Regions from separate parts of the Salinivibrio sp. EAGSL genome, predicted to be linked through region 2. Evidence: predicted binding sites of a transcription regulator. Region 2 holds the regulator's gene; each other region holds the start of a gene.
What was found. Region 2 encodes CRP, which controls carbon source genes, mostly activating them, when cyclic AMP is high. Its sites were predicted from a motif close to TGTGANNNNNNTCACA; they were not measured.

Region 1 (10,532 bases), on a different contig from region 2:
TCGACCATTGATGACCCTAGCAGTTTGGAGGCGATTGCCTCGGCGTTGTCATCGTAAGCTTTGTTATTCAAGCTTTATTATTTAGGCCTTGTTATTCAGGGCTTGCTATTCAGGGCTTGCTATTTAGAGCTTGTCATTTTGGAGCTTGTCATTCTGAGCGTGACAATAGGTGCGACAACGCGTGGTATCACAGCAATACCACGCGTTAAGATAAGAGCGCGCTTATTGAATCAAACACGCAAACCCTTTGAGGTAGAAACCTTCTGGATAAGCACTGTGAGTGGGGTGATCCGCGGCTTGTGCAAAGCGTTCGATAAACTGCACGTTTTTACCCGCATCTAATGCCGCGTCCGCCAAGATCTTTTGGAATAACCCTGAGTCCATCAGCCCTGAACATGAATAACTGAGCAGCACACCGCCTGGGTTTAGCAGCTGCATGGCGAGCATATTGATATCTTTATAACCGCGGCATGCGCCGTTCAGTTGTGATTTCGATTCGGCAAACTTGGGCGGGTCCATCACAATGACGTCAAACCGTTCGCCTTGTTCGCGATAAGTGCGCAGCAGCTTGAAAACATCGGCATTCACAAACTCAGCACGGGTGAGATCAAAGCCGTTACGTTCGGCATTGGCTTTGGCTCTATCGAGCGCCGGCTGTGACACATCCACATTGATGACCTGTTTGGCATTGCCTTTTTGCGCATACAAGCCAAAGCCGCCAGTGTAACAAAAGCAGTTTAAGACGCGTTTGCCATCCATATACTTAACCGCTTGCTCGCGGCTATCACGCTGGTCGAGATAAAAACCGGTTTTATGGCCCTTGGTAATGTCGACCTCAATCGCAACCCCATTTTCTTCGATGATGACAGTGGCCGGTGGCTCGTCACCGTGTAATACGCCGATACGTGGTTTCAAACCCTCCTTTTTGCGAATCGCAACATCCGAGCGCTCGTAAATATGGCAGTCAGGAAATTCGCTACGCAGTGCGGTGACCAGGTTATCGCGTTGGGCATCCGCGCCGGCGCTCAGCAATTGGCACACTAGGTAGTTATCGTATTTATCCACGGTAATGCCGGGCACACCGTCTGACTCGGCGGCCAATAGACGATAACCGGTTAAGCCATCACGCTCGGCGAGCATGGTACGTAGCGATTTTGCCGCACGAATACGGGCGAGGAAAAAGTCACTGTCGATGACGGTTTTCTCAAAGCACCACATGCGTACCCGAATTTGTGATTGCGGCGAGAATGCCCCTAGGCCTAAAAATTCGCCTTGATGATCACAAACAGTGACAGTGTCACCTAATCCGGGCTTGCCTTCAACGCGGGTGATTCCTCGCGAGAAAATCCAAGGATGGCGGCGTTTGATTGATTTATCGCGGCCTTTGGCGAGATACACAGTGGCAGTCATGATGGTTCCTAACAATGGGTGGTGCAAAACACGTCAAAATGCTGAGTGAAGCACCTGCATCATGACGTGACTTGCGGATAAAGCAAAAAGGGCGGGTATTGTCGAGCAAGGCTGACAGCATTGCAATAAAAACGCGCCCAGAGTAGGGCGCGCGATAAGGGGAATGATGGAATCAAACCATGGCGTTTAGGTGCGAAGCCCTGCCACTAAGGTTTTTAGCTGGTGGGCTTGTGCGCCAAGTTCGCTCACTTCGGTAGCGGAATCACGCAGCATTTGGGCAACCTGGGTAGACTGGCTGCGTACTTGCTCCACATCTTGCGAAATCGTACCCGCAACATTACCTTGCTGCTCAGCAGCGGCGGCAATTTCGGTGCTGCGATCGGCAATGGTGCCACTGCGCTCAGCGATTTGGCTGATCTCAGTATCAATCTCTTGCACCGCCGCTTCACTGGCTGACGCATTTTCAACCGTGCCTTCCATCACCCGGCGTAGCTCGGCGGTGTGCGTTTGCAGTGACTCAATCATAGATTGAATATCAACCGTCGATTCCTGGGTGCGGCTAGCCAGTGTGCGCACTTCGTCTGCGACCACGGCAAAGCCACGACCTTGTTCGCCGGCACGCGCGGCTTCAATCGCGGCGTTGAGCGCCAGTAGGTTAGTTTGTTCACTAATACCGTTAATGGTGGTTACCACGGTACCGATTTGCTCGGCGTTTTTGCTCAGCTCGCTGACTTTATCTGCCGCTTGAGCTATCTCGCTGGCAAGACCATTAATCGCGGTCATGGTTTGCTGAACTTGCTGACGCCCCATATTTGCAGCTTCTGTGGCTTCTTGTGTTTGGGTTGATGTCTCGGTGGCATGCGTTGCGACCTCGCGAATTGAGCTCGCCATTTCTTCGGTCGCGCTGGCCAGCGAATCAAGGTACTGACGCTGGCTCTCGCCCACAGCTTCGCTTTCATTGCTGCGCTGCTGCAAACTTGCGGACAGGCCGTCCATCATCTCTGCGCTTTCCTGGATCGCCTTCACCAAGTTTTGCTCACGCTCAAGTACTTTATCGATAGTAACGGCAATTTGGCTAAACTCATCACGGACCGGGATAAAGTTCATCCGGTAACTTAGCTCACCATCTGCTAGCTTTAATAAAGCTTGGTTCATGGTGTACATGGCGCCGCCGATAAAGGTCATGATGTAGTAAATCAGCACCGCAATGACTAACACCATGCCAAGCAGCAGGCTCCAATCGGTGGCGCTCATATGGCTAAATAGCGAGCCGTCGAGCTGATAGATAAGCTCATTGCCATTGAACGTAAAACCGGTTTGCTGGCTATTGAGCAGGGTTTGCACCTCGCCTTTCGGGAGGTCGTATTTTTCAACCATGGCTTGAATGGCTTGGCCTTCCGCTTCCATCTTGTGTGCCACACGGGTATCCGAGGCTGCATCTAAGGTAAGCGCAATCACAACCATTGCGAGTAAGGGGAGGAAAAAGATAAGGTAAAATTTCTCTTGGAGCCGAAGGTGGATGAAATATTTATCAATCCATCGAAACGCAACTTCTTTCATGACGTAATCCTGTCAAACGACTTGTCTCATGTAGCGTTATACAGGTGTCGTTTTGCAATGGGAATACAGTAGAGGTGACCGATGTCTCAAAAATGTATTAGGGCCTATGTTACAGGTCACGTTCAGGGGGTTGGCTTTCGTTATCAGACCGCCCATGAAGCGATAAAGCTCTCATTGACCGGGTATGCGAAGAACTTACCGGATGGGCGTGTTGAGGTACTGGCATGTGGCCGCAATGAATCGGTGGATGCCCTCATGGCGTGGTTAGATAAAGGGCCGCCTACCGCGGGTGTTGATCAGGTCGATAAAGAAGACGTGGAGTGGCGCGCCGTAGATGGCTTCGCAATACTATAGCGACTCGATAGGACCATGTCGTCTAGGTAACAAGTCGTGTTTAGCTAAAAAACAGCGCCTAGGTAACAAATAGCAATTAGCTAAAACATGTAAGCGCCGCGGTGGGTAGTGCGGCGCTTATAGGCTGGCCATCGGTACTAAAGACATTTAGCCGGCTTAGGTAAACCTGCCAGTTTTGTTGCCTGTTTAGCGGGACCTTTCGGGAACAGCTTGAACAAATACTTGCTGTTGCCTTTTTCTGGGCCGTATTCTTTTTCCATCGATTTAACCAACAAACGCACCGCCGGTGAGGTGTTGTATTCTTGGTAAAAGTGGCGGACAAAGTGAATCACTTCCCAATGGGCCTCGGTAAGGGCAATGCCTTCTTGCTCTGCAAGCATGGGAACTAATGCTTCGTGCCAGTCGTCCACATTTTTTAAATACCCCTGCGCATCCGTCGCAATGGTTTCACCTTCATACACCAGCATAGTCTTACCTTTGTTCGTCATCTGATCGGACGTTATCGCTGTTATTAAAGCTGCAAAGCATAGCGAGCAGGGAGGGCGAGTGCAACTGGCGTTCAACCGCGACTCCGTGCTGCGCGCCGCACTGAGTGGGTGCGCCATTTAACGACAAAAAAGCCGGCGCGTGCCGGCTCTTTGTGTTTGTTACTGACTAAACCCTGGGGGGTTAGTCGTCGTTCATAAAGCCAAGAATGCTCAGCATATGAACGAAGATGTTGAAGATGTTCAAGTACAGCGACACTGTGGCGCGGATGTAGTTGGTCTCGCCGCCATTAATGATGTTGCTGGTGTCATACAGAATAAAGGCTGAGAAAATCAGTACCGCGATGGTGCTAATTGCCAGGCTCAACGCTGGGATCTGCAAGAAAATATTCGCGACCATTGCCACTAATAGGGCAATCACACCGGCGACCAAGAAACCACCCATGAAAGAGAAGTCTTTCTTAGAGGTAATGGCATACGCCGATAGGCCTAGGAACACCATCCCTGTGGTGGCAAGCGCCTGCATCACAATGCCTGGGCCGCTAGAAAGGCTCAGGTAGTAAGTCAGGGTTGGGCCGAGTGAGGCACCCAGCAAGCCGGTGAAGACGAATGTCCACACAATACCGGCAGAAGAGTTCATGGTGCGTGGTAGCACAAAGAACACGATCGCCAACGCACCTAGGGTCATACCTAGCGACATCATTGGGCCGATGCCGACAGCGATAGCGATAAAGGCCGCGATAGCACTGGTGATCAGTGTCATCGATAGCAGTGCATACGTGTTACGTAGCACCTTGTTTGTAGATAACGCACTCTGCTGTGACTGGCTGTGCGAAACGATACGATCGTTCATAACGTTCTCCCGGTTGGGTTAACAATCCATTTTTATATACGACAGTTATGCGGGCAGTCGTTCACTTTTTCAAGCTGCCCACGTCCTTAATCTAAACCACGACTGGCTTTTATAGGGTTAATAATACCTTATCCGCGCCTAACACCGATGGTGAAGTTGTAAAGGGATGTTAACCCAGCCCTTGAAGCGCGAACAAGGTAAAGTTTGTTACATCAACCACTTCCACCAGACGAACACGGCCAAGAAACCAAATAAATAGACCAGCCCGGTGATTGCCAATGCGCGCATCGCCTTGCTCATGGTCACTTCGGGTGGTAAACGGTGCTTGGTCACCAAAATATAGTTCAATAGCGCGAAAAAGGGCGTGGTGACAAATGCCGCGACCATGGCAAAATCAAGCATGGTCAGCAGCGCCCCAGTCCAAAATGCTACGATAGCCAGTGCCAACACAGCGATCAGTACCATCCAGCCTTGTGTAACTGCGGGTTTTGCTTCTGCTTCTGTTTGCTCGCGTAATAACCGTTGCGATTCGGACACCACCCGCGCATAGCCATCGATTACCGTGATGGTGCTGCCGAAGATACAGAAAAAGGCGACCACCGCAATCAAATAACGTGACCACTCGCCAATGGTGGCGGCATACAAACTCACCAATTGATGAGAAAAGCCAATACCGGATTGTTTCAGTTCAACCCCGCTGCCGTGCAGAAGCAGGGCACCCAGTGATAAGAACACAATCGCCAATAGCGCGGTGCCAATGTAGCCGACGTTAAAATCAAACAGCGCCGCTTGGGCATTGATTGGCTCAGATTGCGCTTTGCGCTTGAGCCACACCGACGTAATGCTAGAAATTTCAATTGGGGCGGGCATCCAACCCATGGTGACCACGATAAAGCCAATCGCTGCTATGGACCAAATCGACGGCGCATTAAAACTAGGCTCGACCGCGACTGGGTTACCGACCGCAACTGTAACCGCGACCAACGTGGCGCAAGTTAGCGTTGCCATAATTACTTTAGCAAGCAGATCCAATGCCTTGTAGTGGCCAGCAATTAATATCACCAGGCAAGTGATCACAATAATGGTCGACAACACCGTTAGTGACAGATCAAACGGCACAAAATAGCTTAATAAGCTGGCGCTAAATAAGGTCAAGGCAGCGGTGTTAATAACACCAGACACGGCACTCAGTGCAACAAACAGCCACAAGTAAGGGCGGCCTAAGCGCGCATAGCCTTCTACCAGCGTTTCGCCAGTGCCTGCGGTATATTGTACGCCTGCTCGAAAAAAGGGGTATTTAAATAAGTTAACGAGCAGGATCAATGCTGCGAGCTGCCAGCCATAAATAGCACCGGCTTTGGTAGATGCAACAAGGTGAGATCCGCCTACTGCCGCCGCGGCCATCATTATCCCTGGCCCTAAAGCGCGTAGGCGTTGCATCACCGACAAGCTGGGCGCTGTCTGGTGCGAAGAGACGGTTTGCATGGTTGTTTCCTTTATAATAATTGCGTTGTTGTGTTTGCTTAATTTTATGATTTAACGCTATTGCTTTTATATTTTACGCGTAAGGCCGATTTTTATCGTTTTGCCTTCAGTGTTTTTGTCAATAGCTACCCATGAATAGCATATGAGTTAAACGTGTCAACCAGTCTTGCCATATTTATTCAGCATAGGCGTCACGCTGGGTGCGAATGACCAACACCGCTAACCTGACATAAATATAAAGCGATAAACATCCGACCATTGTCTGAGAGAGCAGACAGCGCCGGAAAAGATCTTAGCAGGGTGCAATCAGGGCTGAATAAGTGTGATCTAAGATCAAATTCTGCTGGAAATGAGACTCCAATCACAATAGAATGCTCGCCCAACATGCGCTCTTTGCTCAGTGATAGGCAAAGAGTGGCTGTGTCGCGATTCGCGGCTGAAGAAAAAGCGTCCAAGGTAGGGCCCACCTTCACCGAACCCGCGGTACGATGTAACGCATGATGGAACCTCTTGCCTCCCCGGCAGCGTGTCGTACTCATCCGTACCGCAAGTGCAATACAACACGGCAAGGTAATCTATTTATGCAACTCCTCTATAGTGCGGCAGGTCTCGTCGCTCTGGTTCTGTGCGCGTGCGCATTTTCCACTAACCGTAAAGCCATCAATTGGCGTACCGTGCTCGGCGCGTTTGGTTTGCAAGCCGGTTTCGCGGCGTTAGTGCTCTATATCCCCTTTGGGCAAGCCATGCTGGGCTCAATGAGCAATGGCGCGGCTAAGTTGTTATCGTTCGCCAACGAAGGCATCGAATTTGTATTTGGTCCGCTGGCCAATGATGGATTTATCTTCGCTGTTAAAGTTCTGCCGTTAATCATTTTTATCAGTGCGCTGATTTCTCTCCTTTATCATCTCGGCATTATGCAGTGGGTTATTAAATTGCTCGGCGGGGGCATACAGCGATTACTCGGCACCAGTCGAGCTGAATCGCTGGTAGCCACCAGTAACATCTTTCTTTCTCAGGGCGAATCTCCTTTGGTGGTTCGCCCTTTTCTTAGCAAAATGACTCGCTCAGAGCTATTTGCGGTGATGGTCGGCGGTATGGCCTCGGTGGCCGGTAGTGTGCTTGGCGGTTATGCCGCGATGGGTGTAGATTTAAAATACCTGATTGCGGCGAGCTTTATGGCGGCACCGGGTGGGCTATTGATGGCCAAAATCATCGTCCCAGAGACCGAAACACCGGCCGAGCAAAGCCAGGTTGAGATCAGCGATAGCGACCAAGCAAACGCGATTGATGCATTGGCTAGCGGGGCGATGAACGGCATGAAAGTCGCGGTTGCGGTCGGCACCATGCTGGTGGCCTTTATCAGTGTGATTGCGATGCTAAACGCCGGGCTGAGTAGTTTAGGGGAGTTGGTCGACATTGACGGCTTAAGCCTAGAAATGTTGTTTGGTTACCTGTTCTCACCCCTAGCGCTGCTTACCGGTGTACCCGTGCATGAAGTGTTTGATGTCGGCAACCTCTTGGGACAGAAGATTGCACTTAATGAGTTTGTCGCCTTCTTATCCTTTGCCGATATTAAAGCCAACCTGTCGGTGCAAAGCCAGGTGATTGTGACTTTTGCCTTGTGTGGCTTTGCCAATATCGGCTCGATTGCCATTCAACTTGGCTCCATCGGTGCCATGGTGCCAGAGCGCCGCAAAGATGTGGCAAGCTTAGGCGTGCGCGCAGTGATTGCCGCCACCTTTGCCAACCTAATGAGTGCGGCACTGGCGGGTATTTTTATCGCGCTATAAACATTGCGCGGTAACGAGACTCGGTTAAAGTATCTCAGTAAAAGCAGGGCGATTGGCGGCAAGCTAATCGCCTTTTGCTAACATATTCGCCAAGCTGATCACAGCTTGAGCGAACAGACAAGAAGCGGTAAATAAAGGGTTTACAAGCCAAAGCGAACCCAATAATATACGCCGCGTTCCGGAGAGATGGCTGAGTGGTTGAAAGCACCGGTCTTGAAAACCGGCAAGGGTTAATAGCCCTTCTAGGGTTCAAATCCCTATCTCTCCGCCACATGCAAAAAAGCCGCTGATTATTCAGCGGCTTTTTTGCATTTATGCCCCCACAAATCCCCAAACTCTGACCACGCCAACATTTTAGACCCCTTTGCCTAAACACACTGCCCAGCGTCTGATAATCTAGCCCACGAAAAACTGCCCTGTAAGGCCTTTTGGACGCCGCCAACCAAAGGGCGGTAGCGTGGGTGTTGAAGCGCATTCCATCACCTCGTTCCCACGCTCCTGCGTGGTAACGCGTGATGGGTTAGTTGGTATCGTTTCGGGATAGTGTGAACGCTTCAACCGTGATAGGCGGCATGCACACTTTTATAGGCGAGTCGATTGCTTCAAACATTAGAAATGTATTTAATCAGGCGTTGTTTCCTAAATCATTGAACTTATCATTCGAGCCGCGATCAGATCAGCAAAGCCTCAAAACAGGTCACAGATGATGAGCAAAGCCAAGTACAAAATCAGCAACTGGAAGCAATACAATCAGGCATTAGTTAACCGTGGTTCGATTACTTTTTGGGTCGATGACGCCGCTATCCAGGGTTGGCTCTGCAACACTCACCATGGCAAGCGAGGTAGAGGCTTTACGTTTACCGATGGTGCCATTGAAACGGCGCTAATGATTAAAGGCATCTTCAAGCTTCCTTTACGCACACAGGCAATAATGGCGACTATTTTCGGCTTTCGGCGGCGCTAATCGAGATACGTCGTTTTTAACGTTTAATAAATTAACGCGTGAAACAGATTCATGGAGAATGACTTTTCCGTGGTCATCCACCGCGTGAAGAGAAAAGTGGTGCTTTGCGAGATCAACGCCACAAAAGAATTGAGTAGGCATGGTTACCTCCGATATTAAAAGCCGCGTCTAAGTGTGGCAGATCTTCAAGAGGGGGAATCCATGTCATTCGTTATGTAACTAATTACGCATGAGTACTTGAATTAGAGTATCTCATCCCCATCTAATACTTATATATTAGTAATCTGAGGATTCACAATGTTTTTTAGTTACATAGAGGGCTTTGAGCAAAGAATGGCTCAAAAAGACGTGGCAGTTGCGTTCTTTACTATCCAATATCACAACTGTGCTATGGAGGTCGCCTATTCTAGGGCACAAAAAAAGTTTTTGATTGCGTTTGTTGATCACAACTTAGGTTTTACATGTTCACTGAAGGGAAGTTACGCTAATGGCTTTATCAACCATTATGAAGCTGTTGAGCAGTTGGCTGTATGTCGTAATCACGGCACTTTTGATCCTATTCACTTTTATGAGTTTTTAAATGCTCAACTACCTCACGTAAACTTTGGCGAGCTTGCACTAAGAGATTACGTTGGTATCGTTGGGAGAGCAGTATCTAACTTTGAAGACCGAATCTACTTTAATCATTGGCGTAGAGCCGCTATTTCTGAGCGTCAAGTGAACAAAACGATAGAACTAATGGGATATGAAGTGGTTGAGTTCTGCCGTGAAAATGGATTGACTCCTGTATTTTACCCACGCCCTACGGAACGTACGCTTGAAGCATTTGGTGATTTTAATCAAGACTTTGAAGATCATGGCTTAGCACAGCAATAGTAGTTACATAACAAATAAGAATAAGTGTCGCGTAGCCGACACTTTATTTGGGTGTTGAACAAGCTCGTTGCTTTATTAAGTAAATAGCTCGAATGCGCATAGGTGGGTGCTGCGTCTGGCACTTTTTCCAGCGCGAGGCAGCCAGGAAGTGAGCAGATAAGACGTCACTTCAATACGTTACGTTAACGATGTGGTTTTTGTCAGTTTGTTCTCCTTTGTTTAAGTGAATACCATTCTCCTTATTCTGTTCGCCTTTCGGCTATCTCATTGTTTAACTGATATTTATAAGGGTGGTTGTTAAGTGGCGAGCTCATGTGGATTAATATATTTATGTTTGATAGGTTGCGTTAAAAATTTAGTTTTTTTAAAAGGATTATCAAAAAGTGAAAATAGAGGCTAATGATAAAGAGGTTCAAGACATCTTTTCTTCCGGTTACTTTAAAATCCCAAGGTTTCAGCGCCCATATTCATGGGGTAAAGATGAAGTTGAAAATTTTTGGTTAGATATAATTAGTGATAAAACCGATAGTTACTTTATTGGTTCGATGGTTGTGTATCAAACTCGTAAGCCATATTTTGGTATCGTTGATGGACAACAACGATTGACGACTATCACGATTGTCCTGTCAGTGATTAGAGATGCCTTTCTTCGACTTGGTGAAGTAAACTTAGCAAAAGGTATTCATCGTTTTATTGAAACACCAAATAACGATTATGTTAATGAGTTTATTCTTAATGCCGAGACTTCATTCCCA
Region 2 (10,532 bases):
AAGCCTTTTCCGAGTACCACATCAATCCACTCTTTCAATAACGCCGGGCATGAGTACATCTGTAGGGGGTGTTGAAACACCAACACATCGGCGTCAGTCACCAACGCACGCTCGTGATGGACATCCACCACAAAATCCGGATAAGCGGCGTAAATATCATGCACAGTGACATTCGCCAGCGGGCGTATCGATTCGAGTAATCGGCGATTGGCGACCGATTCATCCGGATCAGGATGCGCCACGATAACAAGCACCTTGGGAGAGCGTGGGTTGTCCTTCTTGTCTTGAGGCATACGCTTCCTTGTCGTTATGATTGGCCAAGCACACAATCTGTTCTTTATGCCATGTTTTTAACTTTAACATACAAAAAGGCCAACCCCCTGTCTAACCACTCGCGCCACCGGTGGAATTTGGCAATCTCCGCATCAAGCTGGTATAACGACCGCGCAACGTGCATCCATCAACCCAAGACAGACTGAGTAATCATGATTCGCTTCTCCGACATTCAATTGCTTCGTGGTGGTAAGCCCCTGCTTGACCACACCTCTGCCATCATCGCACCCGGGGACAAAGTCGGCTTGGTGGGTAAAAATGGCTGTGGCAAGTCCAGCCTGTTTGCCTTGCTACGCCACCAACTTTCTCTTGATGCAGGGCACTATGATTACCCCAGTCAATGGCAAGTGGCTTGGGTGGCACAAGAAACCCCCGCATTGGATAAAAGTGCGCTGGAATATGTGATTGATGGCGATACTGAATACCGTGAGCTGCAAGACGCGCTGCGTAACGCCGAAGCCAAAGATGATGGCAATGCAGTGGCGTTGTTACACGATAAGCTCGATGCGATTGGCGGCTATACCATAGAGGCGCGCGCCGCAAGTTTGCTGGATGGCTTGGGGTTTAGTCAGACGCAAATCCATTGGTCATTAACGCAGTTCTCTGGGGGCTGGCGCATGCGACTTAACTTGGCACAAGCTTTGTTATGTCGCTCAGATTTACTGCTACTCGACGAGCCCACCAACCACCTCGATTTGGACGCAGTGATGTGGCTAGAAAAATGGTTGCAGCAGTATCCGGGAACCTTGGTCTTGATCTCACACGACCGTGATTTTCTTGATCCTGTGGTCAATCGTATCATTCATATTGAGCACGCTAAGCTGAATGAATACACCGGTAACTACTCGGATTTTGAAAGCATGCGCGCGCAAAAGTTAGCACAACAGCAAGCGCAATATGAGAAGCAACAAAAGCAAGTTGCTCACATGCAATCCTACATTGACCGTTTCCGATACAAAGCCAGCAAAGCCCGCCAAGCGCAAAGTCGGATAAAAGCGCTGGAACGCATGGAAAAGGTGCTACCGGCTCAATACGATAATCCATTTAGCTTTACCTTTTTACCCCCTGATGCATTGCCCACTCCCATTCTTATGATGGATAAGGTGGCCGCTGGCTATAACAAAACGCCAATTATCGAGAACATTCGCCTTAACTTAGTGCCTGGGGCGCGCATTGGCCTGTTAGGGCGTAACGGCGCGGGCAAATCAACGCTGATCAAGTTATTGTCGGGCGATTTGCCGGCGATGGCTGGCGAGCTAAGCTACTCTCAAGGGGTGAAAATAGGTTATTTTGCCCAGCATCAACTCGATACCTTACGTATCGATGAAACGCCGCTCCAGCATCTAAATCGCTTAGCACCAACTACTGCCGAGCAAACCCTGCGAGATTTTCTCGGACGGTTTGGCTTTCAAGGTGACAAAGCGTTGGAAAACATTGGCCCTTTCTCTGGCGGCGAAAAAGCACGTTTAGTCCTTGCATTGTTAGTTTGGCAAAAACCGAACTTGTTACTGTTGGATGAACCGACTAACCATTTGGATCTCGACATGCGCCAAGCGTTAACGCTCGCATTGCAATCCTATGATGGCGCGATAGTGATCGTCAGCCACGATCGCTTTTTATTGCGTGCGACAGCCGATGACTTGTATTTGGTGGACAAGGGCGCAGTGCTACCCTTTGATGGCGACTTAGACGACTATCACCGCTGGCTGACCGAACAACAACGCGCTGATCGTGCGGAAAACAAAAAGCAAGCCGCAGACGAAAAGCTTGCCCCACAGCAAACGCAGTTAGATCGAAAAGCACAAAAGCGTCGTGAAGCCGAATGCCGAAAACAAACGGCGCCACTACGAAAAAAAATTGACCGTTTAGACACAAAGATCGAACAACTTTCTGCCATTATCGCAGAAGCAGAAAACCAATTAGCGGATCCCGCTATTTACCAGAGTGACAACAAAGCCCGTTTAACGGAGCAATTGCAACGCCAAGCCGATGCAAAGTCGACGCTCGAAGAGGTGGAACAAGAATGGATGGAGCAACAAGAAGCGCTAGAAGCCCTGGAGGCGACATTCAACCAACACTAACGCCTGGGATGGCAAACGCCGCCGATCTTTGGCAGTTTTGTTTGCACCACTATGCTAAGCAAGAGGTCAAACAAGCCTGCCTTAAATTACAAGACGAGCACCAAGGCAATGTGAACCTTGCTTTGTTGCTCGCTTGGATTGAAAGCCACGGTTACGGGCTTAGCCCCGAGAGCCTCACCCAGCTTAAGCACGCCTTGAGCCGGTCTGAACATTTGCTGATCGCTTATCGCCATCTAAGACGCGATCTCAAGCCACGCGTGGGCACCGGCCAATATAAAAAAATGCTCAACTTTGAACTCAGTTTAGAGAAGTTCCAGCAACAAGACTTGATTGAAGTGCTTAATCGTCAATCCTGGCTCACACAAGCCGCGTCTCCCTTGGCCTATTATTGCCGCCAGCTATCCCCCTCTGCCCGTAATCTCTATACACCACTACGGGTAGACCGGCCTACAAAAGAGGATGGAGCAGACGATGATGATACCCTTTAACCCCATTCCAACTGCCCGTAATGCGCATCTGCAAACCTTACTGCCACGCCTGCTGCGCCGGCAACCGCTTTTTGCGCCTATTTGGCAAGCGTTTGATCTGCCTGACGGTGACTTTGTCGATCTTGCATGGACGCATCATCCCGAGGTAGGACAGCCTATTATTGTCTTGTTTCATGGCCTAGCAGGAAGCTTTGATAGCCCTTATGCCAATGGATTATTGGCCGCTTTTAAACAGCAAGGCTGGTGCGGTGTGGTGATGCATTTTCGCGGTTGCAGTGGCCGTCTTAATCGCGCGCCGCGGACTTATCATTCCGGCGAAACGGAGGACGCTCGGGCATTTTTGACCTATTTACGCCAGACCTACCCGAACAATGAGATTGCCGCTGTGGGAGTCTCTTTGGGAGGAAACATGTTGGTGCGCTACCTGGCCGACTATCAGCATGATCCGATTGTCAGTTGTGGTTGTGCTATTTCTCCCCCGCTCGATTTAGCGGCGTGCTCGACCCGTATTCAACAAGGGTTTTCCCGTGTTTATCAAGCGTATTTGCTACGGTCGATGCGACAAACCTTATCGGAAAAACTTACCCGACACCAAAAAGTGGGTCGGTGGCATGCTGGGGAGCGGCCAAAGATTAAAACTCTGTTCGAGTTTGATCAAACGGTCACCGCACCGCTGCATGGCTTTGACGATGCTCAACACTACTATCAAAGCTGTAGTGGTTTATCTGTCCTTGACGCTATTACGGTCCCACTTGCGATTATCCATGCGAAAGACGATCCCTTTATGACCGACGCAGTGATCCCAACCTCGCCTCTGCCCGCGAATATTGACTATCAACTGAGCGAACATGGTGGGCATGTTGGTTTTGTTACCGGCAGTTGGCGCCAGCCACAGTTCTGGCTGGAGCAGTCGGTGCCTCACTGGTTAGCCTCACGCCTTTGCTCGTCCCGTTAAAAAAGGACGCCACGCAAAGCAAAAAAGACCGACGCACATTGATCTACTGCATTGTGTTGAATGATTGGGTAAAATGCGAGCTGATTCACAATATCAGCATCAAGCACCCTAACGTCTCAGCCATAAATCAACAAAAGGTGATGTAGTATGATGGTTCCTTGGCAATCGGTCCCTGAGGAAACACTGACTCGTTTAATCGAGCACTTTGTGTTACGGGAAGGAACCGATTATGGTGAGCAGGAAGTCAGCTTTGCACAAAAAGTGGCGGATGTTCGCCAACAACTGCAATCCGGCGACGCCGTGATTGTGTATTCTGAGTTGCACGAGACAGTGGATATTCGTCGTAAAGAAGCACTCAGATCTTAGCATCGCTGTACGCAATAAACAGCGATACACATTCAGACTGAATGACAGGGCGCGTCATGTCGGCTAAACATCCAATCATCGCGGTCACCGGCTCTTCAGGAGCAGGGACCACCACCACATCCGAAGCATTCCGTAAGATGTTCCAGATGATGAACATCAAAGCGGCGTGGCTAGAAGGGGACAGTTTCCATCGCTTTACGCGACCGGAAATGGACGTCGAGATCCGTAAAGCACGTGAGCAAGGACGGCACATTAGTTACTTTGGCCCCACCGCCAATGATTTTCCGCGATTAGAGCAGTTTTTCCGTGAGTACGGTGAACTCGGCACAGGCAAATATCGCCGCTACTTGCATACCTTTGACGAAGCGGTGCCCTACAATCAAATGCCAGGGACCTTCACACCATGGCAGGATTTACCCGACAATACCAACGTACTATTTTACGAAGGCTTGCACGGCGGTGTGGTTGATGGTGAGGTCAATGTCGCCCAACATGTCGACCTATTGATTGGTATGGTCCCGATCGTCAACCTTGAGTGGATTCAGAAGTTTGTCCGCGATACCCGCGATAGGGGCCACTCACGCGAAGCGGTCACCGACTCGATTGTGCGGTCGATGGACGATTATTTGCATTATATTACGCCGCAATTCTCACGCACTCACATTAACTTTCAACGGGTGCCGACGGTCGATACCTCCAACCCACTGAACGCCAAAGGCATTCCTTCGTTGGATGAGAGCTTTGTGGTGATCCGCTTTCGAGGGATGAAAAACGTCGACTTTCCTTATCTGCTGCAAATGATCACGGGGTCTTTTATGTCACGGCATAATACACTCGTCGTGCCAGGCGGTAAGATGGGCTTTGCGATGGAACTTATCATCCGTCCATTGATTCAGCAGCTAATCGAAAAAGGCAAGATTGGCTAGGGCGTAGCGCATCTATCGTGTATTACTTCTCAAGCCGTGATCTTAGCCACGTTTTTGCCAGTTTTTTAGGCGGTTGGCCTAGATCAAAATCAAGAAATTGCTAACAAAAAAAGATACACTCTTGTTAACATACAGTGAGCTTGTAGCCCGCGCCCAGACTTCGTATTCTGTGCATAGATCTGGTGGGTTACCCCTCAGACAAAGATAGGACGTTGTTGCCGGGCAACACATGCAGAGGAAATAAGTTATATGGTTCCAGGAAAACCTCAAACAGACCCTACACTCGAGTGGTTCCTTTCACATTGTCACATCCACAAGTATCCGTCTAAAAGCACGCTGATTCATGCAGGCGAAAAAGCGGAGACCTTGTATTACATCGTGAAAGGGTCTGTCGCCGTTCTAATCAAAGATGAAGAAGGCAAGGAAATGATCCTGTCTTATCTTAACCAAGGTGATTTCATCGGTGAGCTAGGCCTTTTCGAAGATGATCAGGAGCGTACCGCTTGGGTTCGGGCTAAGTCTCCTTGTGAAGTGGCAGAAATCTCATTCAAAAAGTTCCGCCAACTGATCCAGGTTAACCCCGATATATTGATGCGTTTGTCCTCACAAATGGCGCGCCGTTTGCAAGTGACCAGCCAAAAAGTGGGGGATCTTGCCTTCCTGGACGTCACGGGCCGTATTGCGCAAACCTTGTTGAATTTAGCGAAGCAACCCGATGCCATGACGCACCCTGATGGCATGCAAATTAAGATCACACGTCAAGAAATTGGCCAAATCGTTGGCTGCTCGCGTGAAACCGTGGGGCGTATTCTTAAAATGCTGGAAGAGCAAAACCTTATTTCAGCCCATGGTAAAACCATCGTGGTATACGGTACCCGCTAATCACAGCGCTCTCTGTATTCCCAACCGACGCCCTGGCGTCGGTTTTTCTTTTTAAAACAAAAAAAAAGGAAGAGCGAACTCTTCCTTAACCGTTTAGGCCTCGTTATATCCACTATTTGTTAGTGCGTGCTCTCAAAAATTTTATCCGCTGAAGCGGCAACAAACCCCTGGTACAACTCACCGTTGGGCAACACATAACGCTTAGCAAACTCATAAAACCCACCTGGAATGGTTTGCGTGCCATCAGAGAAAACAACAGGGACACGGTCAGCCATGGTGGAGGATTGCTCCAGATAAACGGATGCGTCCCCTTTTACTTCCCCACCCGCTTCGTTAATTGCAAAGCCATTGTCTCGCAGCTTTTGATTAACCGATTGGCAATGATCATGAGCCTTTAACTGATTGACACTCACTGTGAAATGATTCGCGCCATAACCGTGCGCGGCTACCCAGGACGCGTATTCACTCTCCTCAGCAAGCGCTTGATAGGTGGCGCTATCGATGTCCCAAAGCCGCCCCTGATGAAGAAAATCGCTCCCTGTTAGTGACGACGCATCGACTTGTGCCACCAGCTTATGAACAATGGCTTGCAGCGCAGGCGAGCATTGCTCGACCATCAATTCACTGATAAACACTTTCGGCATCAAAGGATCGGGGTGCTCGAAATGGCAGGCATTGAGCTTTTTCGCTTCAAAGGTATAGTCCCCTTTTTGCTGATAGCCTAGCGCCAGGAAGGGGCGCGCCAAGACCTCAAGCCCAACCTTGGGCAAACCAAATGTCCGCAAGGCAATATGATCATTGATTAAAGGCTGCCCTTCTTCGAGCAAGGCATGTACCTGATGTGCCGATGGGCAAAGACGGTTAATATAGTCTTGCCATAATTTATCGAATAACGCTTGGCCACTGTCCATATTGGTCTCCTTAATCTTGTTGAGTCGGAATACCGGGGGCGAACGTCTCAGGCAGTACCACCTGCTCCCCTTCCATTGATGCCATGGGATAAGCGCAATAATCGGCGGCATAGTAAGCGCTTGGACGTAAATTACCCGACGCACCTGGCCCGCCAAATGGCGCATCACCGCTTGCCCCTGTCAACTGACGATTACGATTCACAATCCCTGCGCGAATATGATCGAGGAAGTATTGCCATTCGCCCTCGTCTTCACTGATAAGGCCTGCCGACAAACCATAGCGGGTATCATTCGCCTTCGTGATCGCATCAGCCATATCCTGATAGCGCTGCACTTGTAGTAGCGGACCGAAATACTCTTCGTCGGGTAACGCTTGAATGCCACTCACATCTAAAATCCCTGGAGAAATCACCGCATCGTGTAAATGCTCGCACTCTATGACGGGGGTAGCTCCCAGATCGATCAATTTCTGTTGTGTGGCCAAAATCCCCTCGGCGGCAGCCATTGAAATTTGGGCGCCCATGAAAGGCGCGGGATCATCAAACTGGCCACCCACTCGCACGGTTTTGGTCCATTGTGCTAGGCGAGTCAAGATCTTGTCACCCACTTCTCCCTCAGGCAGCAGCAGGCGGCGTGCACACGTACACCGCTGACCGGCACTGAGGTAGGCCGATTGAATAATGGTGTATACCGTGGCGTCTAAATCACCGAACTGATCACTCACCACCAAGGGGTTATTGCCTCCCATTTCCAGCGCCAGCATTTTATCGGGCTGGCCAGCAAACTGACGATGAAGAATATGCCCCGTATTGGCGCTACCGGTAAACAATAAACCGTCAATACCGCGCGCTTGGGCCAGCGCCTCGCCGGTATTGCGCCCACCTTGTACCAGGCTGATCAGTCCTTGCGGTAATCCCGCTTCGAGCCAATAGCCCAAGGTCTTCTCTGCGACTTTTGGCGTCAGCTCAGAGGGTTTAAATACTACGCTGTTGCCCGCCAATAAAGCTGGAACAATGTGGCCATTAGGTAGATGCCCAGGGAAATTGTAAGGCCCGAATACCGCCATAACGCCAAGTGGACGATGGCGTAATACCGCTTGGGTGCCATTGACGTCTTTTTCACGTGAGCCTGTTCTTTCGTGGTACGCGCGCAAGGAGATCGCCACTTTGCCTACCATGGCCCCGACTTCGGTTTTGGTTTCCCACAAGGGTTTGCCCGTTTCTTCGGCAATGACCCGAGCCAGTTCATCGGTATTGGCTTTCACTATCTCGGCAAAGCGCTCCACCAGCGCTTGGCGCTCAGAAAAATCGGTATTACGCCAACGCAAAAACGCGTCGCGTGCGGCGCTGACTGCTTGCTCCACTTGCGAACGACTCGCTTCTGCACCTTGCCAAATACATTGACTATCAAAGGGGTTTTGCGAGGTCATGATCTCGCCCTCGCCTTTTACCCACTCGCCATGAATCAAATGGCCTGCTGATTGCTTTGTCATTTTATCCCCCCATGGCAATCAAACGCAGTTGATCGCCGTTTTTTACATTCAATGCATCGGCAACCGCTGGGCTAATCACAACTTGATTGGTTTCGTGATCGATCGCAGCTTTCGCCGCGGTGGCACGGAAGCCAGCAAAATCGGTATTCGATATTAAATAATCCTGTGCGCTACTGTGCTCTCGTACGCGCGCTGAGGCGGTGAAAGAGTGACGTACAGACTCAATATTGGGGCGTAAGCATTCTACCGTTGGGCCCGCATCAAAGATGTCGACATAACCACGGCAAGAAAAGCCCTCTTTTTCCAACAAGCGTAATGCTGGACGGGTATTCGGGTGCACTTGACCGATAACTGCACGAGCTTCCTCACTCAGTAGGCTCACATAAATCGGCAATTTAGGCATTAAGTCGGCAATAAACCCTTTGGCACCAATCCCGGTGAGATAATCCGCCAAGGTAAAGTCAATGTTAAAAAAGTTGTCTTTTAGCCACTGCCAAAACGGCGAGTTACCCTCGTCATCCGACACACCGCGCATTTCGGCAAACACCACGTCAGCGAAGCGCTCTGGAAATTGCGCCAGCATTAGGAAGCGGCATTTAGACAATAACTTACCGTTTAACCCGCCACGAAACTCTGGACGCATAAACAGGGTGCAGATTTCTGTCGCCCCCGTGTAGTTGTTGCCAAAGGTCAACACTTCAACAATGTTGTGCACGTTCAGTTTGCGTGATGAATGTACCACCTTGGTCAGATGGTAACTGTAAAACGGGTTATCAAGACCAATGGCGGCTTCGATGCCCGTGGTCCCTGCGATTTCACCGGTTTCTAAATCTTCGGCGACCATCAGATATCCCTCTGGCCCCGGCTCTGTCACCTGTTTGGCAAAACTCTCAAGCGAATTATTAATCCGCCCCTGTAGCAAATCGGCATCGACCGGCAAGGAGGTGAATCCATGCCCGGACGCTTCCGCACACAACATCAGTGCATCAAAATCTGATGCACGGATCGGCCGAATAACTAACATCTCAAATCCCTCCGAGTGAGTCAGGTCGCTTATCCTGCGACGACCTTGGCAATCGCACGTTCTAGGCGTGCCATTCCTTCTTCAATATCCGCTTTGGTAATGACCAGTGAGGGAGTAAAACGCACCACATTAGGCCCGGCAACGAGAACCAATAAGCCTTCTTCGCCTGCCGCAACCAAGATATCGCGTGCTCGGCCTTCCCAGTTTTGGTTCAGTGCCGCACCGAGTAACAAGCCTTTGCCACGCACTTCACTGAAGATGCCATATTTATCATTGATCGCTTCTAACCCGTCACGGAACCATTGCTCACGCTCTATGACACCGGCAAGCACGTCGGGTTTGGTCACTTCATTAACCACCGCTTCTGCCACCGCACAGGCCAGTGGATTACCGCCATAAGTAGAGCCATGAACCCCCGGCTTCATATGCGCAGCCAAGGCGTCGGTCGTTAACATGGCACCAATTGGGATCCCGCCACCGAGTGATTTTGCGGTGGCCAAAATATCGGGCTCGACCCCAGACTCTTGATAAGCATAAAAAGTACCGGTGCGCCCGTTCCCCGTTTGCACTTCATCAAACACTAAAAGCGCATTGTGTTTATCACACAGTTCACGCACGGCTTGGAGAAAACCTGGCTCTGGCGGCACAATCCCACCTTCACCTTGTAAAGGCTCCATCATCACCGCACAGGTTCGGTCCGAAATATGATCGGCCAATGCGGCAATGTCATTGTAAGGAAGGTGTGTGACATCGCCGGGTTTAGGTCCAAAGCCATCGGAATACGCGGGCTGACCACCTACGGTGACAGTAAAGAAGGTGCGACCATGGAAGCCTTTGGTAAAGGCAATGATTTCACTTTTATGCTCACCATGTTCTTCTTTTGCCCAACGACGTGCCAGTTTCAGGGCCGCTTCGTTCGCTTCAGCGCCCGAGTTAGCGTAAAACACGCGGTCGGCAAATGAGAGTTCGGTGAGGCGTTTAGCCAGACGCAACGCGGGCGCATTGGTCATGACATTACTCAAATGCCACAGCTTCTGGGCTTGCTCCGTTAACGCATCAACCATGACCGGATGA
Region 3 (10,532 bases), on a different contig from region 2:
ATGTCGTCGACTTACCTATAGGGGCAACGCCACTTGATTTTGCCTACCACATCCATTCAGAAGTGGGTCATCGTTGCATTGGTGCCAAAGTAGAAGGGCGAATTGTTCCGTTCACCTATCACCTACAAATGGGCGACCAGGTTGAAATCATCACGCAAAAAGAGCCTAACCCGTCGCGAGATTGGCTCAATCCCAGCCATGGATTTGTTAACTCAAGTCGTGCGCGCGCCAAAATAAATGCTTGGTTCCGCAAGCAAGACAAAGACAAGAACATTGCTGCCGGTAAAGAAATCTTGGATACCGAGCTACAAAAAATTGGCGGCATCAGTAAAGATGCCAATTTGGCGCTAAAACGCTTTAACGTTAACACGCTGGACGAGCTTTATGCCGGCGTGGGCAGTGGTGATTTGCGCATTAATCAGGTAGTGAACCATATTAATGGCCTGATTAATAAACCGAGCCTGGAAGAAGAAGAGCAGCAGTTGTTAGAAAAACTGCAGCAAAGCGAACAAAAACCGAGCACCGGCAAAGCCCACCGCGATGCCGTGGTTGTCGAAGGTGTTGATAACCTGATGACGCATCTCGCGCGCTGCTGCCAGCCGTTGCCGGGTGATGACATTAAAGGATTTGTTACCCAAGGGCGTGGTATTTCGGTCCATCGTGCAGATTGCGAACAGCTCAATGAGCTTAGCCATCATGCACCGGAGCGGATTATCGCCACGGTGTGGGGGAAAGGCCATATTGGTCAATACCATGTACGCATTCGCCTTTCGGCAAATGAACGAACCGGGCTGGTCAAAGATATCAATAACGTGCTAAGCAATGAGAAAGCACGGGTAGCCGGGATGCAAAGCCGGGTTGATTATAAAAAGCAAATGTCGATCATGGACTTTGATCTCGAAATCTCTGATTTAGATACCTTAAGCCGCGTTGTAAACCGGCTTGAACAAGTGAAAGACGTGGTCGAAGCGAAACGCCTCCGCTAATACATTCGCCCTGTTTCGACAGGGCGTTTTTTTCATGAAGGAACCTTCTTATGGCGTCAATTGACAACTTACTGGCGATCATGGCGACCTTACGCGACCCTAATCATGGTTGTGACTGGGACAAGGCACAAACCTTTGCCTCTATCGTGCCTCATACTTTAGAAGAGGCGTACGAAGTGGCTGACGCCATCGAGCGTGAAAACTGGTCGGACCTAAAAGATGAGTTGGGCGACCTTCTTTTTCAAATTGTGTTCTACAGTCAATTAGGGCGCGAACAACATCGATTTGATTTTGACGATGTCGTCAGTGCAGTGTGCGATAAGCTCACGCGTCGTCACCCTCACGTATTCGGTCCTAAAGATGCGGACGGGAAGCCATTAAGCTCGCCTGATTGGGAAGGTATTAAGGCGCAAGAGCGCGCAGAGAAAATGCCCTCAACCCAATCCTGCAGTCTATTAGATGGCGTGACTCAGGGGTTGCCCGCGTTAACTCGCGCCCACAAGCTACAAAAACGATGTGCAAGGGCAGGGTTTGATTGGCCAACCGTGGCGCCGGTTATCGAGAAGGTGCGAGAAGAGCTGGAAGAGGTCGAACATGAATTGGCACAGACACCGGTTGACGCAAGCCGTGTGGAAGACGAAGTTGGCGATCTTTTGTTTGCTGTCGTCAATGTCGCGCGCCACCTAGGCACGGATGCTGAGCAGGCGTTGCGCGCAGCCAATCAGAAATTTGAACGTCGCTTTCGTGGCGTTGAAAATCAATTACGTGATAATGGAAAAAATATTCAACAATGTCAGCTGGATGAACTAGAATCGGCGTGGCAAGCGGTTAAAAAAGACGAGTAAGGTAATATCCTGTAATTGGCATAATTGATTTGTGACAATTAAAAACACCAGGGTGTGTGGTAGCTTTCACATTGTGGGAGTCAGTGGGGTCTGGTATCATAATATCCCGTCCAGAACTTCATTTATTTCCTCTAAATCCAACTCTCAGGTTTAGCATGACGACGAACTACATTTTTGTTACGGGCGGTGTTGTATCCTCCCTCGGTAAGGGTATTGCTGCAGCCTCATTAGCAGCCATTCTTGAAGCGCGTGGCCTTAACGTCACCATCATGAAACTCGACCCTTATATTAACGTGGATCCAGGGACAATGAGCCCTACCCAGCACGGAGAAGTATTCGTCACGGAAGACGGCGCAGAGACTGACCTTGATCTCGGTCACTATGAGCGCTTCATTCGCACTAAAATGACCAAGCGTAATAACTTTACCTCTGGCCGTGTTTATGCGGATGTACTGCGCAAAGAGCGCCGTGGAGACTACCTGGGGGCGACGATTCAGGTGATCCCACATATTACCAACTCGATCAAAGATCGCATCGTCGCAGGCGGTGAAGGTCACGATATTGTGATCGTCGAGATCGGCGGAACGGTCGGTGATATTGAATCATTACCATTTTTGGAAGCGATTCGTCAGTTGACGGTAGACGTGGGCCGCGAACATGCCATGTTCATGCATCTGACATTAGTGCCTTACTTGGCTGCGGCAGGCGAAGTAAAAACCAAGCCGACCCAGCACTCAGTAAAAGAGCTTCTGTCGATTGGTATTCAGCCGGATGTGCTGGTATGCCGTAGTGAGCGTCCAATTCCTGCCAATGAACGCGCTAAGATTGCGCTGTTCTGTAATGTGGCGGAAAAAGCGGTGATCACCATGAAAGACGTCGACTCTATTTACAAGATCCCATCGTTGATCCGTTCGCAAGGGTTGGACGATTTGGTGTGCAAGCGCTTTGGCATTGAAGCCGTAGAAGCTGACTTGTCTGAATGGGAGCAAGTGAGCTACGAAGAAGCCAACCCAATGGGTGAAGTCACCATTGGTATGGTCGGTAAGTACATTGAATTGCCGGATGCGTACAAGTCCGTCAATGAAGCGTTAAAACATGGTGGGTTGAAAAATCGCCTGACCGTCAACATCAAGTACGTGGATTCACAAGATCTTGAAACCCGCGGCAGTGAAATGCTGAAGGACTTGGACGCGATTCTCGTCCCTGGTGGATTTGGTGACCGCGGCATTGAAGGTAAGATCCTTGCGGCACAATATGCACGTGAAAACAATGTGCCGTATCTGGGTATTTGTCTTGGTATGCAGGTGGCGTTGATTGAATACGCACGTAATGTCGCCGGCATGGAAGGCGCTAACTCGACTGAGTTTAGCCAAGAAAGCCCTTATCCTGTCGTTGGCCTGATCACTGAGTGGGTCGATGAAGAAGGCAAAGTGGAAGAGCGTAGCGAGACGTCAGATCTTGGTGGCACCATGCGCCTAGGCGCGCAGCTTTGCCACTTAGCTGAAGGTTCGAAAGCGCATCAGCTCTACGGCAATACCCAAATCCATGAGCGCCATCGCCACCGTTATGAAGTGAATAATCTGCTACGTCCTAAGCTAGAAAAAGCAGGATTGTCAGTTTCTGGTCTGTCTGCCGATAAAAAGCTGGTAGAGATCATTGAAAACCCAGCACATCCTTGGTTCGTGGCGTGCCAGTTCCACCCGGAATTCACTTCAACGCCGCGTGATGGCCATCCACTGTTTGCTGGATTTGTTGCTGCGGCAGGCAAAAAACAGCGTGGTGAGCTATAAACGACATTCGAGCGGTAGCCCAGAAGGCGGCCGCTCTTTATTTTTAAAAACAATGACAGACGAGAGGAATCACAATGTCTAAGATCGTTAAAGTTCTAGGTCGTGAAATTATTGATTCACGCGGTAACCCTACCGTTGAAGCGGAAGTTCACCTAGAAGGTGGTTTCGTTGGTATGGCAGCAGCTCCTTCTGGTGCATCTACGGGTTCTCGCGAAGCACTAGAACTGCGTGACGGTGATAAGTCACGTTTCATGGGTAAAGGCGTACTGAAAGCGATTGAAGCTGTGAATGGCCCAATCGCAGAAGCATTGCTGGGTAAAGACGCTAAAGCGCAAGCAGATATCGACCAAGTGATGATCGATCTCGACGGTACCGAGAACAAATCTCAGTTCGGTGCTAACGCTATCCTCGCGGTTTCCTTGGCGAACGCCAAAGCGGCGGCAGCGGCAAAAGGCATGCCTTTGTTCGAGCATATCGCTGAGCTAAACGGTACTGCGGGTCAGTTCTCTATGCCTCTGCCAATGATGAATATCCTGAATGGTGGTGAGCACGCGGATAACAACGTTGATATCCAAGAGTTCATGATCCAGCCAGTCGGTGCTAAGACGCTAAAAGAAGCGCTGCGCATCGGTGCAGAAGTATTCCACAACCTTGCCAAAGTACTGAAAGCCAAAGGCCTAAGCACTGCTGTTGGTGACGAAGGTGGTTTTGCGCCTAACCTAGAGTCAAACGCAGCAGCACTCGCTGCGATTAAAGAAGCGGTTGAGCAAGCAGGCTACGAGCTGGGTAAAGACATTACTTTAGCAATGGACTGTGCAGCGTCTGAGTTCTATGACAAAGAGCAAGGCATCTACAACATGAAAGGTGAAGGTAAAACCTTCTCTTCAGAAGAGTTTAACCACTATCTTGCTAAGCTGGCTGAAGAGTACCCAATCGTGTCTATCGAAGACGGCCTCGACGAGTCTGATTGGGACGGCTTTAAGCACCAAACCGAACTGCTGGGTGACAAGCTTCAGCTGGTTGGTGATGACCTGTTCGTGACTAACACTAAGATCCTGAAAGAAGGCATCGACAAAGGTGTGGCGAACTCTATCTTGATCAAATTCAACCAGATCGGTTCGTTGACTGAGACGCTGGCTGCAATCAAGATGGCGAAAGACGCTGGTTACACGGCGGTTATCTCTCACCGTTCAGGCGAAACTGAAGACGCAACCATCGCTGACTTAGCGGTGGGTACTGCAGCAGGCCAAATCAAAACCGGTTCGATGAGCCGTTCAGATCGCGTTGCTAAGTACAACCAGCTTATCCGCATCGAAGATGCACTGGGTGAAAAAGCACCGTTTAACGGTCTAAAAGAAGTGAAAGGCCAATAATCGGCACTTAGACACTTTTATTAGAAAAGCCGCGCCGTTTAACGGCGCGGCTTTTTTTCGTTTAGGAAAACCATGACACCAGCGACCTGATCCGCTAGCCTATGCGACTAGAATTCTATTGTGCAAATACGTCGAGCCGATATAGGAAGGAGTACAGGTATGAGGCTGCTATCGGTTGCGCTGTTTCTCACGCTTGTTTGGCTACAATACGATTTATGGTTAGGCAAAAATGGCGTGACAGATTACTGGCAAATTGAAGCCAATGTCGCCGTGCAGCAACAGGCCAATCAAAAACTCGTGACGCGTAATCAACAAATGTACGCGGAGATTGCGGATTTAAAACGCGGTCAAGAAGCGATTGAAGAGCGCGCACGTAACGAGCTTGGCATGATCAAACCCGACGAAACATTTTTCCGATTGGTCGATACAAGACAATAACCGATTACCGCCTGTAGGCGGTACTAACAAAGAAGATAACTTGTGGTCGAACAAACCTCTTTGCAGCCTGGCGCTTTGCGGTCGGGTATCAGTGCCGTGGTCCCTGCCGCCGGGGTAGGACGCCGAATGCAGGCTCACTGTCCTAAACAATACCTTACTTTAGCAGGCAAAACGCTGCTTCAACATACCGTTGAGCGCTTGCTGGCACACCCTACGATTAGTTCGGTGGTGATTGCGATTAGCGCTAACGACGGTTACTTTGCGCAAACTGGCCTTGGTGAGCATGCCGATGTGCAGGTTGTGACCGGGGGGCTAACTCGCGCAACCTCTGTACAAGCTGGATTGGCGGCGGTGACAACCCAATGGGTCATGGTGCATGATGCGGCACGACCGTGTGTGACGCATGCAGACATTGATGCGCTGATCGCGCACGCGCAATCTCATCAGGACGGAGCCTTATTGGCGGCGCCAGTGAGAGACACGATGAAGCGCGCGAATGACGATGGACAAGTGGCACATACGGTTGAGCGCGAAGCGCTTTGGCATGCCCTGACGCCACAAATGTTTTTAACTCAAACACTAAAACGTGCACTGGAAATAGCCGGTGATCAGGTCACCGATGAAGCTTCCGCGATTGAAGCGATCGGCGGACATCCGATTTTGGTGCCTGCGAGTGCTAGCAATATTAAGGTCACCCATCCAGAGGATCAGTGGCTTGCAGCGTTTTACCTTTCACAACAAGAAGGCCAAGCATGATGCGAATTGGACACGGCTTTGACGTGCATAAATTTGGGGGCGATGGCCCGGTTATTATCGGTGGGGTGGCAGTGCCTTATGAGCAAGGACTGATCGCGCATTCAGACGGTGATGTTGCCCTCCATGCGTTATGTGATGCTTTACTGGGCGCGATTGCCGCCGGCGATATTGGCCAGCATTATCCAGATACCTGTGAAGAATGGGCTGGGGCCGATAGCCGGATGTTACTGCGAGACGTTTACACCAAAGTACGAGCGAAAGGCTATCAGCTCGGGAATGCGGATATCACCATTATTGCCCAAGCACCTAAAATGGGCCCGCATATTCAAGCGATGCGCGCGGCGATCGCAAAAGACTTGTGCGTGGAAATGGGCGCGGTCAACGTCAAAGCGACGACGTCAGAGCGTCTTGGTTTTACTGGCCGTAAAGAAGGCATCGCGTGCGAAGCCGTTGTCTTATTGAATAAAGAGGCTCTATGACAGACTTACTGGCACCTTTAGCGTACTCACATGGTCAGCCGACACAGTCCGGGACCTTAAAAGCCTCTCCAGACGATTTTATTGTCTCAGAATCCCTCGGTTTTACGCCATCTGGTCAAGGCGAGCACTTTTTAGTCCGAATTAAAAAGCGGGGTGAAAACACGCAATACGTAGCTAACGAACTGGCAAAAGCCTGTGGTGTTACCTCGCGCCAAGTCAGCTGGGCCGGTTTAAAAGATCGCCATGCGGTAACAGAGCAATGGTTCAGCGTTCACCTGCCAGGAAAAGATGATCCGGATTTAGCGGCGTTTGTCGAGACCCATCCGGGTGTTGTCAGTATCGAGGGCACCGCACGGCATCAACATAAACTACGTCCGGGTGATTTGATTGGTAATCAGTTTACGCTCTGTATTCGTCAGCTTACCGATCCGCAAGCATTGCTCCCTCGTCTTGAAGCCATTGCTAAAGAGGGCGTCCCTAATTATTTTGGCGCTCAGCGATTTGGTCGCGAGGGCAACAATGTGGCGATAGCTCGTGCTTGGGGGCGTGGAGAGCGCAAAGTCCGGGATAAGAGTAAACGTAGTTTTTATCTCTCAGCTGCGCGTGCGTTGTTGTTTAATCAAGTGGTTTCTGCGCGATTAAAGGCTGGCTTGTTTGACCAGACACTGGCTGGTGATTTATGTATGGACGAGCAAAAACAAACGTATACGGTCGAGGCCGGTCTTCAAAAGCCAACCATTACTGCACCGATGACGGGTGATAATGCTTTACCGACCACCGCTGACGCCGAGCAGTTTGAGTTAAATGTGGTAGAACAAGAGCCAGATTTATTGGCGGTGATTCGCGATAATCGCATGCGTCATGACCGTCGCCTAATACGTTTACTGCCTCAGGCCATGACGTGGTCGCACGATACTGATACCTTGACCGTCAGTTTCTTTTTACCTGCGGGGGCATTTGCGACAGCAGTGATGAGAGAAGTTGTGATTGCAAATGAACAAGGAGAGCGTGATGCGCATATTGATTAGTAACGATGACGGCTACCATGCGCAAGGGATCCAAACATTGACCGAGGTGTTATCGAGTATTGCTGATGTCGTAGTCGCCGCGCCGGATCGTAACTGCTCAGGGGCCTCCAACTCGTTAACGTTGGAAAATCCATTACGGGTACGTGAACTGGGTCCCCAACGTTATGCGGTTCAAGGCACCCCGACGGATTCGGTCCATTTAGCCCTGCGGGAGCTGTTGCCGTGGGAGCCCGATTTTGTGATTACAGGGATCAATCATGGGGCGAATTTGGGTGATGACGTACTGTACTCGGGGACGGTCGCTGCGGCAACAGAAGGATTTTTCCTCGGCGCGCCAGCAATCGCAGTCTCACTTTGTGGTCATCAACACTTTGACACTGCGGCACATGTGGTGAAACAGTTTTTAGCGAAAAACCAGCGTCATGAGGCGCCGAACCATCGTTTGATCAATATTAATGTGCCGGATGTGCCTCTTGACCGTCTTGCGGGTTGGAAAGTGACCCGTCTTGGCGCCCGCCACCACGCAGAAGATGTGATAAAACAAGGCGATCCGCGAGGTAAACCGATATACTGGATTGGCGCGCCGGGTAAAACACAAGACGCAGGACCAGGAACCGACTTCCACGCGATTTCTGAGCAGTTTGTCTCTATCACACCACTGCAAGTGGATTTAACCGCTCATGATACGCTAGGTGTGTTTTCGCAATGGCTGACTGAGTAGTCCCCTCGCGTGCCATACTGGGCTAGCCGCAATGAGGCGGCAGCCTTATTTATCGATTCAAACTCAGTGATAAAGGAAGCAGACGTTGAGTCAAGCGCAATCACTTATTCAATTTTTGCAACAACAAGGTGTGACAAACACTGACGTTTTAGATGCCATGCAAGCCGTGCCCAGACATTTATTTGTCTCTGAAGCCATGACCCACCAGGCCTACGGAAACAATGCGTTACCGATTGGTTGGGGACAAACCATTTCACAACCTTATATTGTGGCTAAGATGACATCGCTACTCAATTTGCAACGAGATAGTCGCATTTTGGAAATTGGCACTGGGTCCGGTTATCAAACCGCCATCCTCGCGAACTTGGTCGATCATGTTTATTCTGTCGAACGGATTAAACAATTACAAATGCTGGCCAAACGGCGCCTTAAACAGCTGGATATTTATAACGTTTCCACCAAGCATGGAGATGGTTGGCAAGGTTGGCCGAGTAAAGGACCGTATGATGCTATTATGGTCACCGCGGCAGCCGCCAACATTCCGGAGGCTTTGTGTGAACAACTTAATGATGGCGGTGTGATGTTGATTCCCATTGGTGATGCTGAGCAAACGCTGATGAAAGTCACGCGTGACGGAACGAGATTCGACACCGAGATGGTTGAATCGGTTAAATTTGTTCCCCTTGTTGCGGGCGAACTGGCATAAACTGCCTGAGCGATGGAGCTGTGTTTTAAAATAGATGAAAATCGCGCTTTTTCTGTCACTATTAGTTTTTTTATCTGGTTGTTCCTGGCGAGGACCGGCACCGGTATCCAGTGTGACGCCCGATTACACCAGTGTGGATAGAGGCAGCTACCGCGGTAGCTATTATGAAGTGAAAAAAGGCGACACGCTTTACTACATCGCTTACATCACGGATCGCGATATTGACGATATCATCGAGCATAATAATTTACAGCCTCCTTACACCATTTATCCCGGGCAGACACTGGCATTGTGGAAGCCCGCTTATCAGCGTCCCGATGTGGCTAAATCGCCCACTAGGGACCAATCTTCCTCATCTTCTTCTGCTGCCGAGGTCGTCGCCAATGGCGCTTCTGTGGCCGCTGCCACAAAAGCCACTGCAAGTGCTGCGTCGGTAGCAGCATCTTCTAGAAAAGGCGCCGATCCTGGCAAATTCGAGGGGAAAAAGAAGTCAAAAACCGCGACTCAACGCACAAAAGACGTTGAATCGGACCCTTCAGCGGGGTACAGTCAAGTAAAAGAAAAAAGTAAAAAAGTTGTTAATAAGCGGACCGCTAGCGTATCTAACCAACAGATTACCTGGCAATGGCCAGCAAAAGGCCGAATGGTGTCCCGATTTTCTAGTACAGAGCGAGGCAATAAGGGCATAGATATTGCTGGGCAACGAGGACAACGTATTCAGGCAGCGGCAGATGGAAAAGTCGTTTACGCCGGAAGCGCGCTTCGAGGTTACGGTAAATTAATAATAGTGAAACACAATGATGATTATCTGAGTGCGTACGCGCACAACGATTCGTTTTATGTTTCAGAAGGCCAAGCTGTCACGAAGGGGCAAAAAATAGCTTCAATGGGCAGTTCTGGTGCAAACAGTGTTCGGTTGCATTTTGAAATTCGCTACAAAGGAAAATCGGTCAATCCGTTGCATTATCTGCCAAAGCGTTAGCACAGGGGCAAAACCAAAGTGATAACGCTGCAGCCACCGATGTGACGGGGCCGGTTAAAGCAGAAACACATTCTGCTTTGCTGCTACGTCATAAGGGAGGCGCTATGAGCCAAACAAATACCGCAAAAAAACTGGACGGCTTGAATCAAGACGTGGAATTGGACACCGTTGAGGCGCAAGCCCCAGAGGTGGCCGAAGAAGTCGAAGAGGCTGTTCAGCAACAAGCAGCCACGTCCAAAGCCTCTGATGCCACCCAACTTTACCTAAGTGAAATCGGCTTCTCACCACTTCTTACTGCCGAAGAAGAGGTGCTTTACGCACGTCGAGCGCTACGGGGTGATGAGGTTGCCCGTAAACGTATGATTGAGAGTAACTTGCGATTGGTGGTTAAAATCTCGCGTCGTTACTCGAATCGGGGGCTAGCGTTA

Region 1: the regulator CRP is predicted to act here: its motif matches at 6,498-6,513, upstream of HLG76_RS07810 (NupC/NupG family nucleoside CNT transporter).
Region 3: the regulator CRP is predicted to act here: its motif matches at 1,887-1,902, upstream of HLG76_RS11235 (CTP synthase).

The regions. Positions count from the first base shown of each region.
Region 1 covers NZ_JABWMG010000010.1:2,370-12,901, reverse strand. The annotation lists gene HLG76_RS07845 (propionyl-CoA synthetase) at 1-57, shown strand, start outside; gene HLG76_RS07840 (class I SAM-dependent methyltransferase) at 223-1,410, opposite strand; gene HLG76_RS07835 (methyl-accepting chemotaxis protein) at 1,597-2,970, opposite strand; gene yccX (acylphosphatase) at 3,052-3,324, shown strand; gene HLG76_RS07825 (TusE/DsrC/DsvC family sulfur relay protein) at 3,462-3,791, opposite strand; gene HLG76_RS07820 (Bax inhibitor-1/YccA family protein) at 3,994-4,662, opposite strand; gene HLG76_RS07815 (NRAMP family divalent metal transporter) at 4,870-6,147, opposite strand; gene HLG76_RS07810 (NupC/NupG family nucleoside CNT transporter) at 6,729-7,937, shown strand; tRNA gene HLG76_RS07805 (tRNA-Ser) at 8,118-8,208, shown strand; partial or broken gene HLG76_RS07800 (transposase) at 8,644-8,856, shown strand; partial or broken gene HLG76_RS07795 (IS110 family transposase) at 8,926-9,042, opposite strand; gene HLG76_RS07790 (hypothetical protein) at 9,199-9,777, shown strand; gene HLG76_RS15195 (DUF262 domain-containing protein) at 10,161-10,532, shown strand, end outside.
Region 2 covers NZ_JABWMG010000002.1:10,510-21,041, forward strand. The annotation lists gene kefG (glutathione-regulated potassium-efflux system ancillary protein KefG) at 1-293, opposite strand, end outside; gene HLG76_RS01465 (ABC transporter ATP-binding protein) at 486-2,414, shown strand; gene HLG76_RS01470 (TIGR02444 family protein) at 2,423-2,902, shown strand; gene HLG76_RS01475 (hydrolase) at 2,889-3,857, shown strand; gene HLG76_RS01480 (YheU family protein) at 4,005-4,223, shown strand; gene HLG76_RS01485 (phosphoribulokinase) at 4,280-5,149, shown strand; gene crp (cAMP-activated global transcriptional regulator CRP) at 5,399-6,031, shown strand; gene HLG76_RS01495 (DUF1338 domain-containing protein) at 6,151-6,942, opposite strand; gene astD (succinylglutamate-semialdehyde dehydrogenase) at 6,953-8,434, opposite strand; gene astA (arginine N-succinyltransferase) at 8,436-9,458, opposite strand; gene HLG76_RS01510 (aspartate aminotransferase family protein) at 9,488-10,532, opposite strand, start outside.
Region 3 covers NZ_JABWMG010000017.1:9,409-19,940, reverse strand. The annotation lists gene relA (GTP diphosphokinase) at 1-986, shown strand, start outside; gene mazG (nucleoside triphosphate pyrophosphohydrolase) at 1,037-1,831, shown strand; gene HLG76_RS11235 (CTP synthase) at 1,987-3,621, shown strand; gene eno (phosphopyruvate hydratase) at 3,696-4,994, shown strand; gene ftsB (cell division protein FtsB) at 5,154-5,432, shown strand; gene ispD (2-C-methyl-D-erythritol 4-phosphate cytidylyltransferase) at 5,475-6,188, shown strand; gene ispF (2-C-methyl-D-erythritol 2,4-cyclodiphosphate synthase) at 6,188-6,667, shown strand; gene truD (tRNA pseudouridine(13) synthase TruD) at 6,664-7,695, shown strand; gene surE (5'/3'-nucleotidase SurE) at 7,679-8,416, shown strand; gene HLG76_RS11200 (protein-L-isoaspartate(D-aspartate) O-methyltransferase) at 8,502-9,122, shown strand; gene HLG76_RS11195 (peptidoglycan DD-metalloendopeptidase family protein) at 9,157-10,104, shown strand; gene rpoS (RNA polymerase sigma factor RpoS) at 10,209-10,532, shown strand, end outside.